DNA from 4 places in the Gibbsiella quercinecans genome. Region 4 is predicted to be linked to each of the others. Evidence: predicted binding sites of a transcription regulator. Region 4 holds the regulator's gene; each other region holds the start of a gene.
The links. Region 4 encodes LexA, which represses DNA repair genes until DNA is damaged. Its sites were predicted from a motif close to TNCTGTATGTACATACAGNA; they were not measured.
Positions count from the first base shown of each region.

Region 1: ACN28Q_RS20575 (DNA translocase FtsK 4TM domain-containing protein) is a predicted target of LexA. The motif match lies at 1,813-1,832, and genes of this name have one in related genera.
Region 2: rmuC (DNA recombination protein RmuC) is a predicted target of LexA. The motif match lies at 2,709-2,728, and genes of this name have one in related genera.
Region 3: umuD (translesion error-prone DNA polymerase V autoproteolytic subunit) is a predicted target of LexA. The motif match lies at 2,325-2,344, and genes of this name have one in related genera.

Region 1 is NZ_CP014136.1:4,507,287-4,511,479, reverse strand. Features, by position in the region: gene ACN28Q_RS20575 (DNA translocase FtsK 4TM domain-containing protein) at 1-1,747, opposite strand, end outside; gene lrp (leucine-responsive transcriptional regulator Lrp) at 1,868-2,362, opposite strand; gene ACN28Q_RS20565 (hypothetical protein) at 2,449-2,778, shown strand; gene trxB (thioredoxin-disulfide reductase) at 3,022-3,984, shown strand.
Region 2 is NZ_CP014136.1:2,264,718-2,268,910, forward strand. Features, by position in the region: gene ubiJ (ubiquinone biosynthesis protein UbiJ) at 1-253, opposite strand, end outside; gene ubiE (bifunctional demethylmenaquinone methyltransferase/2-methoxy-6-polyprenyl-1,4-benzoquinol methylase UbiE) at 267-1,022, opposite strand; gene rmuC (DNA recombination protein RmuC) at 1,098-2,642, opposite strand; gene ACN28Q_RS10520 (OprD family outer membrane porin) at 2,803-4,128, opposite strand.
Region 3 is NZ_CP014136.1:5,084,847-5,089,039, reverse strand. Features, by position in the region: gene umuC (translesion error-prone DNA polymerase V subunit UmuC) at 622-1,890, opposite strand; gene umuD (translesion error-prone DNA polymerase V autoproteolytic subunit) at 1,891-2,313, opposite strand; gene ACN28Q_RS23120 (hypothetical protein) at 2,571-2,741, shown strand; tRNA gene ACN28Q_RS23115 (tRNA-His) at 2,839-2,919, opposite strand; gene cspE (transcription antiterminator/RNA stability regulator CspE) at 4,059-4,193, shown strand, end outside.
Region 4 is NZ_CP014136.1:2,979,563-2,983,755, forward strand. Features, by position in the region: gene plsB (glycerol-3-phosphate 1-O-acyltransferase PlsB) at 1-1,335, opposite strand, end outside; gene ACN28Q_RS13870 (diacylglycerol kinase) at 1,461-1,829, shown strand; gene lexA (transcriptional repressor LexA) at 1,964-2,572, shown strand; gene dinF (MATE family efflux transporter DinF) at 2,666-4,015, shown strand.

The sequences.
Region 1 (4,193 bases), 1.5 Mb from region 4:
CATCGGCAGGCGTAGCAGGCTGGCTTTGAGCCAACGGCTGAGCAGCGGCCTCTGCCTCTTGCGGTGACAGGGTAAACAACGGCGCTTTCGGCCCCTCGTCGACCAGATCGGCAATTGGCGAGAAGCTGAACGCGTTGCGGGTATCGACCGGGTTTGATGCAGTTGGCTGCGCCAATTCCTCATCTTGCTGGCCGTAGCGCGTCTGCTGTTGTTCGGCAAAGGCCTGGCTTAGCGCCGCTTCCTGCAGGGCATCTTCATCGTCGGCCTGCGAGGATTGTTCGCCATAGCGGGCATTTTGCTGTGCCAAAAACTCCTGGCGCAGCGCTGCCTGCATAGCTTCGTTATCGTCATCCTCCGCCCCATGCGCGCCCTGTGGTTCAGGCGCGTGGTTACGCTGTTCCTGTTCGGCCTGGCGTTGCGAAGGCAACTTGATGCCATAGGAAGCCAGCTCACGCCGGGTGGGGATGCGCACCGGGTTCGGGCGCGGCAATTCCGGGCCAATCCCCTGCTTCACCTGCGGATTATCGTCGCTGGTGGCGCTGAAGGCAGGCATAAAGGTCGTGCTTGCGGCGGCCACTTCTGCTGCGGAAGGTGCTGCCGGCTTGGCGCCTACGGTGTTGAAATCGAAGTCCGCGCCGATATCTTCATCACGCTGCGCGGCGGAGAAATCGAATGGGGAATGCGGGGTGCGCTCCGGCTGCACCGGGGCGTTCCAATTGCCCAGGCGAGGCTCATCGTCCTCCTGATAGGCCGCAGCCTGCGGTGTTTTAGGCGCGGGCGTTTCTTCCGGCAATTCGAATGAATACAGCGGCGGCGTTTGCGGCGGCGCTGCTGCTTCGGCGGCAGGCGCTTGCGGCTCGGTGCTGGCAACCGGCGCTTCCGGCGCAGTTGGTTCACTGTGCTCCGCGACTGGCTGGGCATCCGGCTGCGCTTGTTGCTCATCCTCTGCCGCGTCGTCCGCCTGCGCCGTATCCTGCACGCGCTCATTAACCGATGGCGCCGAGAACAGCACGTCATCGTCTTGCGCGGCGCCAATGCTGTTAGCCAGCGCCGCCGCCTCTTTACCTAGCGGCGGCTTCTCGCCCGGCGCCTGTTCGTCTTCATCGTCGTCCAGGTAGCGATCGTCGCGGCGCGAGCGGTTGGACATAAAGGTCAACATGCCCAGCACCACTCCACCCATTTTTTCTGCGATCACCAGCCATGACCAACCGGTAAACAAGGTCAGCCCCACAGCCCAAATGCACAGCGACACCAACGTGGCGCCAATGCCGTTAAACCAAGGCAGCATGGCATTGCTCAGCAGGCTGCCAATCACGCCGCCTGAAGCGAAATAGTAGAGATCGTCAACGTTTAACGCGGCCAGGCCGCATGAAGAAAGAATCAGCGCCAGCGTTCCGATCAAACGTAGCGAGAGTGCAAAATAATCGATGTAATCACGGGTATCGCGCTGGCGATAAGCAGCCCAGCACAGAATAATCATGATCGGTGGGATCGCGTAGGCCAATACCCCGAAGGTAAAGAGCAACGTATCGGCCATCCAGGCGCCAACGCCACCCCCAATGTTATGGATAGGTTCATGCCACGCCGTTTGCGACCAGCTCGGATCAGACGGATTGAAGCTGACCAGCGCAACCATAAGATAAACGGCGAAAATCGCCACCACAATCAACACAGCTTCAAGCAGGCGGTGCCCACTGCTGAGTTTTTTTAGGGTGACTTCTTTGTCTTCTGTGTATTCCTGGCTCAAGAAAGGCTCTCCAGGTTCCTGTTGCCTGACATAGCAACAACGCCGAGAGCTCGCCCCGGCGCTGAAGCTGTATGAATGAACAGGAGTGTAACCAATTTAATCAGGTTTTGCACCTGTACCTTACCGTGTTTTAATCACCAGACGGTTACTCTGTTTCACTTCTTCCATGACTACGTATGTGCGGGTGTCATTTACCCCCGGCAGACGCAGCAAGGTTTCACCAAGCAGCTTACGGTAAGCGGACATATCCGGCACGCGGGTTTTCAACAGGTAGTCGAAATCACCGGAAACCAGATGACACTCCTGAATTTCCTCAAGCTTCTGCACTGCAGAGTTAAATTGCTCAAACACATCCGGCGCACCGCGGTTCAGCGTGATTTCCACAAAAACCAACAGCGACGCATCCAGATAATGCGGATTAAGCAATGCAGTATAACCATGAATAAAACCCTGGCGCTCAAGGCGGCGCACACGTTCTAAACACGGCGTTGGGGATAACCCCACGCGCTTTGAAAGCTCAACGTTCGAAATACGCCCATCCTTCTGTAACTCGTTCAGGATATTGCGATCGATACGGTCAAGATCTTTACCCGGGCGTTTTTTATTGTCTGCCATTATTATTGTCTCTCTTATATTCTTCTTACACTTGCCACACCCTAGCCGACGTCAATGTATAAGGGCTAGTCCCAAGCGTAGACCCGATGCCTGTCATAGTTTTTCACTATCATCATTCGCCATCGCGCACACTGTCTGCCAAACACTGCGCAACCTATACAAATGACGTCCCACCGAAAAAAGAAACCACCGCCTCGTTCGGACGATATTCCCCGCCGCCGGCTCGTCTTGGCGCAATCTGCTACATCGGCGCCGTAAATACGTACTATTTGCTGCCGGTACGGGGGGTAATTTCTTCTTCCTCTGATGTTTTCGCAAATGCACAGCGGATTGTCAAAGTAAAAGAAGCAAAATCAGAACAACATACCGCCATGAAAACGCAAATCCCCATTTTTAGTTATGAATTTCCGCAGTAAAAATGTGGCCTGATGGCGATATTAACCTGATAAAAATCAGGTTTTTTGTTGATTACCTTACCGGCGTAACGCTGTTTTCATAAGTGAAACTGCGCGTTTTATATTCTTTTATGCAGCATGGGATTTATTAATAGACAATATCTATCAAACAAATCGTTAACAACACCCCAGCACGCTTTTTTTACTGCCGCATTTTCCCTACAATCGGCTAACTGTCCGCCATTGTGGGAAAAGAGGTCATTCATGGGCACGGCTAAACATAGCAAGTTATTGATCCTGGGCTCCGGCCCGGCGGGTTACACCGCGGCAGTCTACGCTGCCCGGGCAAACCTGAAACCGGTGTTGATTACCGGTATGGAACAGGGTGGCCAATTAACCACCACCACCGAAGTGGAAAACTGGCCGGGAGATGCGGAAGGCCTGACTGGCCCGCTGCTGATGGAACGGATGCGCGAACATGCAGAGAAATTCCAGACTGAAATCGTGTTCGACCATATCAACAGCGTTGATTTGCAAAACCGCCCTTTCCGCCTGTTCGGTGACAGCGGCGAATATACCTGTGACGCGTTGATCATCGCCACCGGCGCCTCCGCCCGTTACCTTGGCCTGCCGTCAGAAGAAGCATTCAAAGGCAAAGGCGTTTCCGCCTGCGCAACCTGCGACGGCTTTTTCTACCGCAACCAAAAAGTGGCCGTTGTCGGCGGCGGCAATACCGCTGTGGAAGAAGCGCTGTATCTGTCCAACATTGCCGCTGAAGTTCACTTGATTCACCGCCGTGACAGCTTCCGCTCAGAAAAAATCCTGATCGATCGGCTGATGGATAAAGTCGCAAACGGCAACATCGTCCTGCACACCGATCGTACTCTGGACGAGGTTTTGGGCGATGAGATGGGCGTTACCGGTGTGCGCCTGCGCAGCACCCAGGCCGAAGGGCAGACGGAAGAACTGGCAGTCGCCGGCGTCTTTATCGCCATTGGTCACAGCCCGAACACCAGCGTGTTTGGCGGCCAGTTGGAACTGGAAAACGGCTATATCAGAGTACAGTCCGGTATTCATGGCAACGCAACCCAGACCAGCATTCCAGGCGTGTTTGCCGCAGGCGACGTGATGGATCACATCTACCGCCAGGCGATCACCTCCGCCGGCACCGGCTGCATGGCGGCTTTGGACGCCGAGCGTTATCTGGATGGGCTCATCGCCAAATAACCGCAGAGCGGTTCGCGATCAAGCGGCTGGGTTTCCCAGCCGTTTTTTTTTACCTGGCGCCACCGTTTTCTCCCCTGCCCCTGATACGCCTCCCATCCTGATACAATGATGTGCTTTATTATTTTCAGCCAGCCCGGTGACGAGGTAACATTAGCGTTCGCTTATTTGCTTCCATTTAAAGCAGATACTTTTTCAACAGGATGCTAACC
Region 2 (4,193 bases), 710 kb from region 4:
GGCGATCGCGCAGCTTCAGCAGCGCCGGGATCCGGGTGCGCACCGTGCAATCGGCGTCACCTTCAAACTGGCCGAGCACATCAACCCGCTGCTCGCTGAACACCAGCACCAGCGGGGAAGACAATTCCCGCAGCTCAATGCGCAGCGTTTTGCCCGCCAGGCGCTGACGCGCAGGCTTCAGGCTACGCTCACGAAACAACAGGCCGTTGAGCGACGTTTCCAGCACGCCGGTCAACAGCGGGGTCAGCAGCATCGGCATATCCATATCAGAACTTGAAGCCCCTGTGCAGGGCCACAATGCCCCCGGTCAGATTAAAGTAGGACACGTTTTCCAGGCCGGCTTCCTGCATCATGCCTTTCAGGGTTTCCTGATCCGGATGCATACGGATGGATTCGGCCAGGTAACGGTAGCTTTCGGGATCTTTCACCACCAACTCGCCGATCTTCGGCAGCACGTGGAAGGAGTAGGCGTCATAGGCTTTGCTAAGCGGCGCCAGCAGCGGCTTGGAGAACTCCAGCACCAGCAAACGGCCACCGGGCTTCAGCACGCGGAACATGGAGCGCAGCGCTTTATCTTTATCGGTCACGTTGCGCAGGCCAAAAGAGATGGTGATGCAATCAAAGTAATTATCCGGGAACGGCAACGCTTCGGCGTTGGCCTGCACATAGCTGACATTACCGACAATACCGCGATCGCGCAGCTTTTCGCGCCCCATCTTCAGCATGGAGTCATTGATGTCCGCCAGCACCACCTGCCCCTGCTCACCCACCATGCGGGAGAATTTGGCCGCCAGATCGCCCGTTCCGCCGGCAAGATCCAGCACGCGCTGGCCGCTGCGCACGCCGCTGCAATCAATGGTAAAACGCTTCCAGATGCGATGGATACCGAACGACATCAGGTCGTTCATCACGTCATACTTGGCCGCGACCGAATGAAAAACGTTAGCCACCATAGCCTGTTTTTCTTCGCGTGCTACGGTGCGAAAACCGAAATCGGTCGTTTCCTGCGATTGATCTGCCATTGTCCCGCCTGCTATTGAGTCAATTTAGTCTATGAAGTGTATCAGAACGGCGCGCAATTCCCCACCTAACGCGTATCATCCCTGTGATGCGCTGCGCGATTGTTCATCGCCATTTTCATCTTCGCTCGCCGTGGGCAGCGAGCTAACCACCGCATCGCCGCCGGCTTCCCCCACGTCCTGCTCGCGGGCCCGTTGCGCCAACGCTGGGTTAATCGGCCGTTTTACCTCAACACCCAACGCCCGGAACCCTTCGGTCTGGCCGATCAGGTTGCCGCGCCCTTCGCTCAGCTTGTTCATTGCCAGGCGGTAGCTGCCCTGGGCCTTATCCAGGCTTTGCCCCAGCGCGGACATATCGTCAACGAACAGCCGCATTTTGTCATACAGCCTTGCAGCCCGTTCGGCGATGCGCTGGGCGTTCTGGCTTTGGTGCTCATAGCGCCACAGATTGGTGATGGTGCGCAGCGCCACCAGCAGCGTCGTGGGGCTGACCAGCATGATATTGTGCTGCAACGCTTCTCCGATCAGCTCCGGCTCGCGATCGATCGCCAACAGGAACGCCGGCTCAACCGGGATAAACATCAGCACATAATCCAGCGAACGCAAACCGGGCAACTGCTGATAATCCTTGCGGCCCAGCATGCGGATATGGTTACGCAATGAGGAAATATGCTCACTCAGCGCCGCTTCACACGCCAGATCGTCTTCGCTGTTAAAATAGCGCTCATAGGCCACCAGCGACATTTTGGCGTCGATCACCACGTCCTTGCCCTGCGGCAGGCGGACGATCACGTCTGGCTGCATCCGGCTTTGGTGATCCAGCCGCACGCTGACCTGGGTTTCATATTCATGGCCTTCGCGCAGGCCAGAGGCTTCCAGCACCCGGCTCAACACCACCTCGCCCCAGTTGCCCTGGGTTTTATTATCCCCTTTCAGCGCCTTGGTCAGGTTGATGGCTTCGCGCGCCATTTGCGCATTCAGTTGTTGCAGGTTACGGATTTCGTGGGTCAGGGTATGGCGTTCGCGCGCTTCCTGGCCGAAGCTTTCCTGCACCTGGCGGCGAAAGCCATCCAGTTGCTCACGCAAGGGCAACAACAGCCGATCCAGACTTTGCCTGTTCTGCTCATCCACTTTGCGGCCACTGTGCTCGAAGATGCGATTGGCCAGGTTTTCGAATTGGGTGGTCAGGCGCTGCTCGCTGTTAAGCAGCAAGCGCTGTTTTTCTTCCGCCGCCATGCGCGTTTCTTCCAGGCGAATGGTCACCTCACGCAGTTCGGCTTCTTGGGCGCTGTTCACTTCACGCTGGGCGCGTAGTTCCTGATTGAGCTGTTCGCATTCACTGCGCCAATGGTTAAGCTGCTGTAGCTTCTCCTGCCCGGCGGCCATTTGGCTGTGCAGGTTGCGCAGTTCCAGATCGTTCTGCCGCAGTTGCTGTTCATAGCGCTGCTGTTGCTCCTGGCGCGCGGCGATTTCCTGCTGCGCCTGCTGCAATGCCTGCTCCCGCAGGCGCAGTTCCGTCTCATGCTGCGCCCGGTGTCGCTGCACCTGCAGGTTGGCGATCAGCCACCCCAGCAACAGGCCGATCGCCACGCCGCCAATACCATAAATCACGCTGGTATCCACCCTGCCTCCTGTATACGCAATGCCGTTTCGGCGCAAACGCGCCTGCTGCCAGCCACGTTAAAGGGCTGCTGTATGGATGTCCAGTTTGTTTTTATCAGGAAGTGGGCCGAATAACCACGCCGACGCACCGGCAACCTGGGCGATAAAGGGAAGCGCCGGGCTAAAATAATTTGAAGCGATATTCGGCGATAAACTCGGCGCCCAGGGTATGCGCCGTCCGGTAATGCCCGTTGGCTATCACCGGCGTTTTATTCACGTTTTTATAAGACCAGCCCGGCCCAACCATGGCGAACACCGTCAGATTGTTTAATGTAGGATGAGAAGGCGCCCAGCGGCCAAAAACGTTGAGCTCGCCGGTACGCACGGCGACGCCCTGATAGCTGAACTGCCCAAAGTTGCCCGTCACGCCGGCAGTGAACTCGGGTGTAATACGGTATTCGGCCAGCGCAGCCAACACGGTTTCCCCGTCACGCATATAGTCTTCGCCCGCATAGGCCATTGAGGTGAACGTGCCGCGAGAATTCTTTGTCATATGGCGTGGATAAAAACCAAGCTCGCCGCCGCCCTTTGGCGCCCGCGTATGGCCAATACCGAGCTTAAGGCTCCAGCGCGGCGCCTGCCATTTGGCGTCAAGGGCATAATGATTGGCGTGCCGGTCAAAGTGGCGTTTGCTCAACGCCATCGCTTGGTAACCTTCCAGCGCCTGCGTGGTATAAATCTGGCTGCCCAGGCTAAGCGTTGCCTCCGGCTTGAACGCTATACGCAGGATCTGGCGGCGCAGGTAGTTTTGCGATTCACCGTACGCCAGTTGGCCGGTAAACGCATTGCCCTCATAGCCCAGCTCACCGCTAAACAGATGCTGGATGTAACGCCCATCGTTGGTTTGCAGGCGCAGACTATTCGGTGAGTTGCGTTCCATGCTGCGTTCAACATAGGCGCCGTGCAGCGAAAAGCCGGCATGCCTCACCCCGCCGTTCCAGCCCAAATAGGTGGTCGGAGAAAGGCGGTTCGAGGTGGTAATCACGCCATCATTGCGCAACATTTGCCAACCGACACGCGCGTTGAGATCGGCGCCGCCGATATTCCCCTTCAGCTTGATATAACGCTGGCCAAACTTGCTGTAGCCGGCAGCATTGTGTTTGCTGCTGACGCTATCGGTGCTGTACAGCACGCCACGGGAATTAAAATAATCGCTGGCCCCCAACTTTACCGCGCCATAGTAATGGATATCGGCGCCGATCGTGTCAGCCAGATAGCCGGACTGATAACCCAACGCGGCCCCCTGCCCCCAAGCGTTATGCACCGCCTTTGGGTTGGCGGCATCTTCCTTTAAATATTTCCAGTAATTCTTTAACGTTATTTCCGCCTGGCTATCGGTGAAAAAAGGCGAAGCAACCATTGCGCTAAGCGTGCTTTCCGCAGCAGCATTTGTGATGAAAAACAAGAGCAGGATATGAATAAAGCTTCGGGTGGAATAAGTTTTCATTGCAATGACTCTCCCTGATATAAAAAATAGCAATCCACTGACGGAGAATTACTCTTCCGCCTTAT
Region 3 (4,193 bases), 2.1 Mb from region 4:
AAAGTATTAAGAGTTACTGGAGGATCTCGCATTATGGAACATGATTCCCATGGGATGCGCGCAGTACAACAGGGCTTGCCGCTAAAGGAACAACACGAAAAGTGTTTATCGGTATACCGACAGTACGTAATAAAATCTTATCACCCAAACGTCCACACACTGCGCCATCCAGTGAAATGAAATAACTGATTCTTATTCTTATAGCGATTGCCGCCGGCGCACGTTTTGTGGCCTAACGGCCCCACGTTTTCATGATAAAAATTAAGTTTTATTGATGTATAGCAAACTATTGGACCCCGTTTGCGGGTATAAATTAATTAGATTCACTTATATTTTCCCTGGTGTTGGCCGAATTGGCAACCCGCCGTATCACAACAGATCGGCGGGATTTTTTTCTGCTTTTGGCGACTTTATTACCACACGAACCTATCCACTGGTTGTTCCCTACCTATTTGCAGAGTGAAATCGTGTAGCGCCGTTGCCTATGCCCATTTTCGCTGGCTTACCACTTTTAACGTGACAGCTGTAAATTAACTTATTAGTTAATATTGTTAAGTATTTTTTTCGGGGAATTATATAAGAAACCAGGTATATGGTTGCGCCCCATTCCCCCGAGCCAGGTTAATACACCCGCGCACGCGGCAGATCGGCCAGCCTTGTTGTGTAAGCCGGCGAGAGCAGTTCACGCTTCATCGCCCACACCTGCTGCGCCCCCTGCCCGGCAAACCACACCTTCGCCCCGCCTGACTGATTGATCTGATCCAACACGCTCATCAGCGGCCCACTGTTAGGCCGCGGCGGGTATTCATCGAACAATCCCAACTGGGCCACGCCCTGGCTGAAAAAGTCTTGCAGTATCACCCCGCATTTTTGGTAACGATGCCCTGGCTGCCAGATCTTATCCAGGCAGCGCATAGCCGCGGTGATAATGTCGCGGGTATCCTGCGAGGGGGTATGGAGCGGTATGCTGGCCGCATTGCCGTAATAGGCGCGATGATTCGCAAAGGGGCTGGTTTTGATCCATGCGCTCACATGACGGCAATACTGGTGTTCCGCCCGCAATTTTTCCGCCGCCCGGCTGGCATGCAGGCAGATGGCCTGGTGCATATGCTCATACAGCGTTATCGGATCGCCAAAGCTACGGCTACAGACGATCTGCTGCTTGGTCGGCGCAAACTCTTCCAGTGCCAGGCACGGCTGGCCACGCAGTTCACGCACCGTGCGCTCAAGCACCACGCTGAAATGCTTGCGGATCATCGCTGTACTGGCATCGGCCAATTGCAGCGCTGTTTCAATCCCCATGACGCTGAGTTTTTTCGCCAACCGCCGGCCGATGCCCCACACTTCCGCCGCCGGCACTATCGCCATTAACCTCCGTTGCCGCGCCGGGTTAGAGAGATCGACCACGCCATTGGTCTTCTGCCACCGCTTGGCGGCAAAGTTAGCCAGCTTGGCCAGCGTTTTGGTTTGCGCAATCCCGATACCAATCGTTAACCCGGTTTCTTTTTTCACCCGGCTTCTGACCTGGTGCCCAAACGTTGCCAGATCGGTACAGTTGCGCACGCCGGTCAGATCGAGAAAGCTTTCATCAATGCTGTAGATTTCGATGTGCGGCGCCATCTCTTCCAGGATGGCCATAACGCGCGTAGACATATCCGCATAGAGCTCATAATTGCTGCTGAATGCGATACCGCCAGCGCGTTCAAAGCGTTGCTTAATCTGGAAATAAGGCACCGCCATTTTTACGCCGCAGGCTTTGGCCTCTGCACTTCTGGCGACAACGCAACCATCGTTATTCGACAGCACAACCACCGGCCGGCCACGCAAATCGGGGCGCCACAGCATTTCACAGCTCGCATAGAAATTGCTCACATCAGCCAATGCGTACATTTACTTGAGCCTGGTGATAACAGAGACAACAACGCCGAATATCTCAACCTCGTCATGGCCTTCCCGCAGGGCTATCGGTTGGTATTTGGGGTTCATCGGCTCCAACTGGCGGCGAGGGTGCAGGCACAGCCGTTTTACGGTGAACTCCCCGGCAACACTCGCGATCACGATATCGCCGTGCCCCGCGCTGATGCTGCGATCGACCACCAGCATGGAGCCTTCGGTGATGCCCGCTTCGAGCATCGAATCCCCTGTGGCGTACAAAAAGTAGGTCGCGTTGGGGTGGCTGATGCAGTACTCGTTCAGATCTATCCGTGCGCCGACATAATCCGCCGCCGGGCTGGGGAAGCCTGCCGGCACTTTGTCAGAGAACAACGGAAGTTCGAGTTTGCCGGGGTTCGCCGTTGGGTAAAATAATCTCATATGCTCACCTTTACTGTTTTTTTATACAGTATAAAGGGAAATTTTTAGCAATGGGAGAGGCCGCTATGCCAAAGCACGCTAGCCTACTGATCGGTAAAGAAAGTTAGTGTGAAGTGACGGGCTAAAAACAGCGCCAGGCGCTTGCCGCACGGCCTTCCTGCACAGGAATCGGTCGTGCCGCAGCCTTAATCAAACTTTTACCGGGCGTTTTATGGTTAACTACCCTGACGTAAAACTACCGAAATAGGTTACAGATAATGGACGATAAAAAACCGCAAGACACCAAGATCAATGAAGGCTTTGCCAAGGTTCACAATGCCGGTGAACTCGTCAGCGAAGAGGAAATCGCGCATTTGGCGGAAAAGGCCAAAGAAGAGGCAAAGGCCAATATGGAAAAGCACGAAGCCAAAAAATCACAGAAAAAGTAGCAGCACGCCAGCCCCAGAAACGCGAAACCCCGGCGGTGGCCGGGGCGCCAGGGCTATTCGCACAGGGGCATACTCATATGCGCCCTGCGGCCGTATTTGGTCCGCCATCGAGGTCTCGAACCCCGGCTCTTACTTCCTGTCACGAAGCAATGCTCTTGCCACGTTGAGCTAATGGCGGATAGAGCGATCATATCGGCCAGAGCCTCATCGTTCAACCCGATTAAACACGTGGGTTCCGCCCCGCCCTTGGTTGAACCGGTTCATAACGCTTGGGGATGTACGCTCACGCCAGCGGCAATCGCACATTGATGCGCGCAGAAGATAGCCCATAGGAAATTGGCGGTTAAATAAATACGTCATTTAAGATAAATAAAAATATCACGCGACTATCAGCGCGGGGAAATATATACCAAACACGCCGGAGTAATATTTTAAACAAGCCAGCAAGCGGGGATAAAGCGAAGAAACATGACGCAGTGATTTTGCCGTTGCAGCGATGACTTTGGTTCCGGGCAAAGGGCGCTTTAGGCGGGTAGCCAAACGATGCGACTCCTTTGCAGCCCCCCAGGGTGAAGCCCTGGAAGGACTATAATGGGTTTTTAAGATAGACGTCCAAAATCCAGAGCACCACTAAAATGCCGATGAAAAGCGGGTTGTTCATATGCCCCCCCTTAACGTTCATACTCATGAAACACAGCTTCCAAAGCAGATTGTCAGATGCACGCTAAGCGCCACAAGAATGTTTAATACAACCAGAAACAGGGTAGTCTCCGCATTGGAAATGCGTAACATTCTACCCTTTCCTGATCGCTCTTCAAGCACATTTGCAAACGGCGCAAGCTCATGACCAGGCACCGTTTCCAGACCGTTCAGCTTCTTTGTTACCGCAGGCCGGGGCACAATGGCACCGCGGCTCTCCTGCGCCTTATGCCCTAGGATGCGGCCATGATGATAACGCTCGGATAAAAACGATTTCACAAGAGTTGATCAGGCTGAGAAATATGCGTTTCGCATTCGATAAAAATCTAAACCTCATGAAAAACCCAAAGCCGAAGAGCCAATGAACACCAATAAAACATTTAAAAAATCAGATAAGAAAAATTAACACTTGCTTAATAAAGCAGGACAAGGATATGATGCGTCATCGGTTTGGAACACAGACCTTATGAAAGCAGTTTTAGTAAAGCAGTTCTCAGTTCAAGAGTTTATCCATAGATGCCCTTCTTCATGAGCCTTCTCCTAAGTGCCCAATAAGTAATTATCTGAATACAGGCCATGTTTGCCACCTTAAGTGGCTAAAAATTAAAGGAAGTATCTATGTCTAATAAAATGACTGGTTTAGTAAAATGGTTTGACGCTGGTAAAGGTTTTGGTTTTATTTCGCCAGCAGATGGCAGTAAAGATGTATTCGTACATTTTTCAGCTATCCAAAGTAATGACTTCAAAACTCTG
Region 4 (4,193 bases):
TTTTTCTTTGGTGGCGCCGCGCAGCTCTTTGGCGTAGGTGCCCACTTCCATCACGTGCTCGTAGCCGATGTAGATCGGCACCAGCGTGATTGGGCGTGTGCCGCCGCGCAGCATCGCCTGGATGGTCATCGCCAGCGTGCCGGTTTTCGGCTCCAGCAGGCGCCCGGTGCGGGAGCGGCCGCCTTCGACAAAGTATTCCACCGAGTAGCCGCGGGTAAACAGTTCGCCCAGGTATTCACGGAACACCGTGGAATACAGCTTGTTGCCTTTGAAGGTACGGCGAATGAAAAAGGCGCCCAGGCGGCGGAAAATCGGCCCGGCCGGCCAGAAATTCAGGTTAATGCCGGCGGCGATGTGCGGGGGCACCAGCCCCTGGTGATACAGCACGTAGGACAGCAGCAAGTAGTCCATGTGGCTGCGGTGGCAGGGAACATAGACGATTTCGTGGCCGTCCTGCGCCAGTTGGCGCACGCGTTCGGCGTTGGTAACGTTGATCCCTTGATACAGGCGGTTCCAGGTCCAGCCCAGCACGCGGTCTGACAGGCGCACGGTTTCGTAGGAGAAATCGGCGGCGATCTCTTCCATCAGCGCAATGGCGTTCTGCTGCGCTTTTTCGTGAGAGATTTTTTTGCTGCGCGCTTCGTCCTCAACGGCTTTTTCAATCGCCTTGGAAGCCAGCAGCTTGTTGAACAAGTCCTGGCGCGCCGGCAGGCTCGGGCCGACCGCGGCCAGGCGCTGGCGGGCGAAATGCATGCGCGCCACGCGTGCCAGTTTCTGCGCAATGGTTTGATCGGTGCCGTGTTCGTTCGCCATATGGCGCAGCGAAACGGTATTGGAGAAGCGGACGAAGCTGTCGCGCCCCAGCCACAGCACGGCGAAGAACTTCTGTATGCCGTTCAGCAGACGCAGGTGCGGGGTGCCGTGGCCTTCCCGGCCGGGGGAGCGGCCGAACATGACGGAAACCGGCAGCATCTGGATATCGAGATCCGGATTGTTGCGGTGCAGATCCAGATAGTCATGAAACAGCTTGACCGACTCTTCTTTCGGCGTGTAGTACCGGAACACACGCGGGCCGTCGTGAATAAACACATAGCCGGGCAGTACGGTGCCGTCGATTTCCAGCGGAGTGAGCGGATCGGGCAGATCCTGCGCCAGACATTGGGCCCGCAGCGTGAGTAAATCCGCCTTCGAGTTATAAGGTAAAACGTACAAAATCGGCCGAGTGGGATCCAACCCTAACTCCGCGACCGGATCTGACGGGATAACCTTACTTCTTACCAGCAGTTTTAGTAAAGAACTCAATAAGTTATAATAAATTTTACGCCAACTTGACATAACAACGTGAAGCCTCTTGTTAGCAACGCGCCGCAAGCATACCAGAAACCGCTTTGCAGATCTGTGGTGTTAAAAAAGCCGATGCCGTTAAAATGATGTTTTACCCCTGAAAAAGGCGCCCGTAAATGGCAAATCAAGCAACCGGTCTAACGCGTATTATTAAGGCGGCAGGTTATTCCCGGCAGGGGTTTATTGCCGCCTGGCAAAATGAAGCGGCGTTCCGCCAGGAAACCCTCGCCGCCGTGCTCGCCATTATTTTGGCCGCCTGGCTGGACGTTGGGGCGATCGCCCGTATTTTACTGGTGGGTTCCGTGATCCTGGTGATGATCGTCGAGCTGCTTAACAGCGCAATCGAAGCGCTGGTCGATCGCGTGGGCACCGAGCACCACGTGCTTTCCGGCCGGGCAAAGGATATCGGTTCGGCGGCGGTGACGCTGGCGATCATACTGGCGCTGTTTGTTTGGGGCAGCGTGCTGTGGCAGCACTTTGCCTGAATAGCCGCCGCCATTAGGCTGTTTTTCGCCGGTTTTGCGCGCCTACTCCCTGATTTTTATTTATTCTGCGGTTCCCAATCCCCCCGCACCTGTATATACTCACAGCAAAACTGTATAAACAAACAGGGGGCGGGATGAAAGCACTAACTACCAGGCAGCAAGAGGTCTATGACCTGATTCGCGATCATATTTCGCAGACGGGCATGCCGCCCACGCGTGCCGAGATCGCATTGCGTCTGGGGTTCCGCTCGCCGAATGCGGCTGAAGAGCACCTGAAGGCGCTGGCGCGCAAAGGGGTGATCGAGATCATCTCCGGCGCCTCGCGCGGTATCCGCCTGCTGATGGAAGATGAAGACGGCCTGCCGCTGATTGGCCGCGTGGCCGCCGGTGAGCCGCTGCTGGCGCAGCAGCATATCGAAGGGCACTACAAGGTTGATCCTTCCCTGTTCAAACCCAACGCCGATTTCCTGCTGCGGGTAAAAGGGATGTCGATGCGCGACATCGGTATCCTTGATGGCGATCTGCTGGCGGTGCATAAAACGCAGGACGTGCGTAACGGCCAGGTCGTGGTGGCCCGTATCGAAGATGAAGTGACCGTCAAACGCCTGAAAAAACACGGCAACGTGGTTGAATTGCTGCCGGAAAACAGTGAATTCAAACCGATCGTCGTCGATCTGCGTGAGCAAAACCTCACCATTGAAGGGCTGGCCGTCGGCGTTATTCGCAACGGTGACTGGATTTAACCCCCTGCGTTTCCCCCTGATGTAAATCGCCCCTGTCCAGGGGCGATGCCTTTCTTGCTTTTTCAATACGCACTGCCACAGGAATAGGTTGCTATGCGCTTGATTACCGCCTTCTTTAGTGACAACGACAAAGCGCTGTGGCGTTTGGCGTTGCCGATGATCTTTTCCAACATTACCGTGCCGTTGCTCGGTTTGGTCGATACGGCGGTGATCGGCCACCTCGACAGCCCCAGCTATCTTGGCGGCGTCGCCGTGGGTGCGATGGTCACCAGCTTCCTGTTCATGCTGTTCTTATTCCTGCGCATGAGCACTACCGGGCTGGCGGCTCAGGCGCAGGGCGCCGGCGATGCGCAGCGGCTGGCCCAGGCCTTTGTGCAGCCGTTGCTGCTGGCCGGGATTGTCGGCCTGGCGATACTGTTGCTGCGCCGGCCGCTGATCGGACTGGCGTTGCAGGTTGTCGGCGGCGATGGCGAAGTCTTGCAGCAGGCGCGGCTCTTTTTGGATATCCGCTGGTTAAGTGCGCCGGCGGCGCTGGCCAACATGGTGCTGCTGGGGTGGCTGCTCGGCGTGCAGTACGTGCGTGCGCCGGTGCTGTTGCTGATCGCCGGCAACCTGCTGAATATTGTGCTGGATGTGTGGCTGGTGATGGGGCTTGGCTGGAATGTGCAAGGGGCTGCGCTGGCGACGGTGGTGTCCGAGTATGCCATGCTGCTGTTTGGGCTATGGCTCGCCTGGCGGGTGATGAGGCGGCGGGGCATTTCACTGCCGATCTTGCGCCAGGCCTGGCGGGGAAACCTGGGCCGTTTGCTGGCGCTGAACCGGGATATCATGCTGCGTTCCCTGCTGCTGCAGTTGTGCTTCGCCTCGTTGACCATTCTTGGCGCCCGGCTGGGCAGCGAAGTGGTGGCGGTTAACGCAGTGCTGATGAACCTGCTGACCTTTACTGCCTATGCGCTCGATGGTTTTGCCTATGCGGTGGAAGTGCACTCCGGCCATGCCTATGGCGCGCGCGACGATCGCAAGCTGCATCAGGTATGGCACGCCGCCTGCCGGCAGGCGGGCCTGGTCGCGCTGGGATTTGCGGCAATTTACGCCGTTGCTGGCCAACAGATTGTTGGCGCACTGACCTCCTTACCGGCGCTGCGTGAACTGGCAAACCACTACCTGGGCTGGCAGGTGGTGCTGCCGCTGGTCAGCGTGTGGTGCTACCTGATGGATGGCATGTTTATCGGCGCGACCCGCGGCGCGGAAATGCGTAATAGCATGGCGGTTGCCGCCGCCGGCTACGCGCTGGCGTTGCTTACTCTGCCGCTGCTCGGCAACCATGCGTTGTGGCTGGCGCTGTGCGTGTTCCAGATGCTGCGTGGCATTACGCTGGGGTGGCTTTGGCTGCGCCATAACCGGCAGGGCACCTGGTTTGCGCACGAGCGGGCCAGGGAGTAGCCTCCCATTCATTGTGGTTTTTGTTAATATCATGTTACATCTTGCTGGGTAAAGAAAACCCTGGTTATCGGGTTGTTTTGTTGTTGTTTTTAACTAAAAAATCGCTTATTTATGGTGTTTATTGCTGGCTTTTATTTTTAATCCAGAATCTATAGCTAATATTAGTAATGTGGCTGGC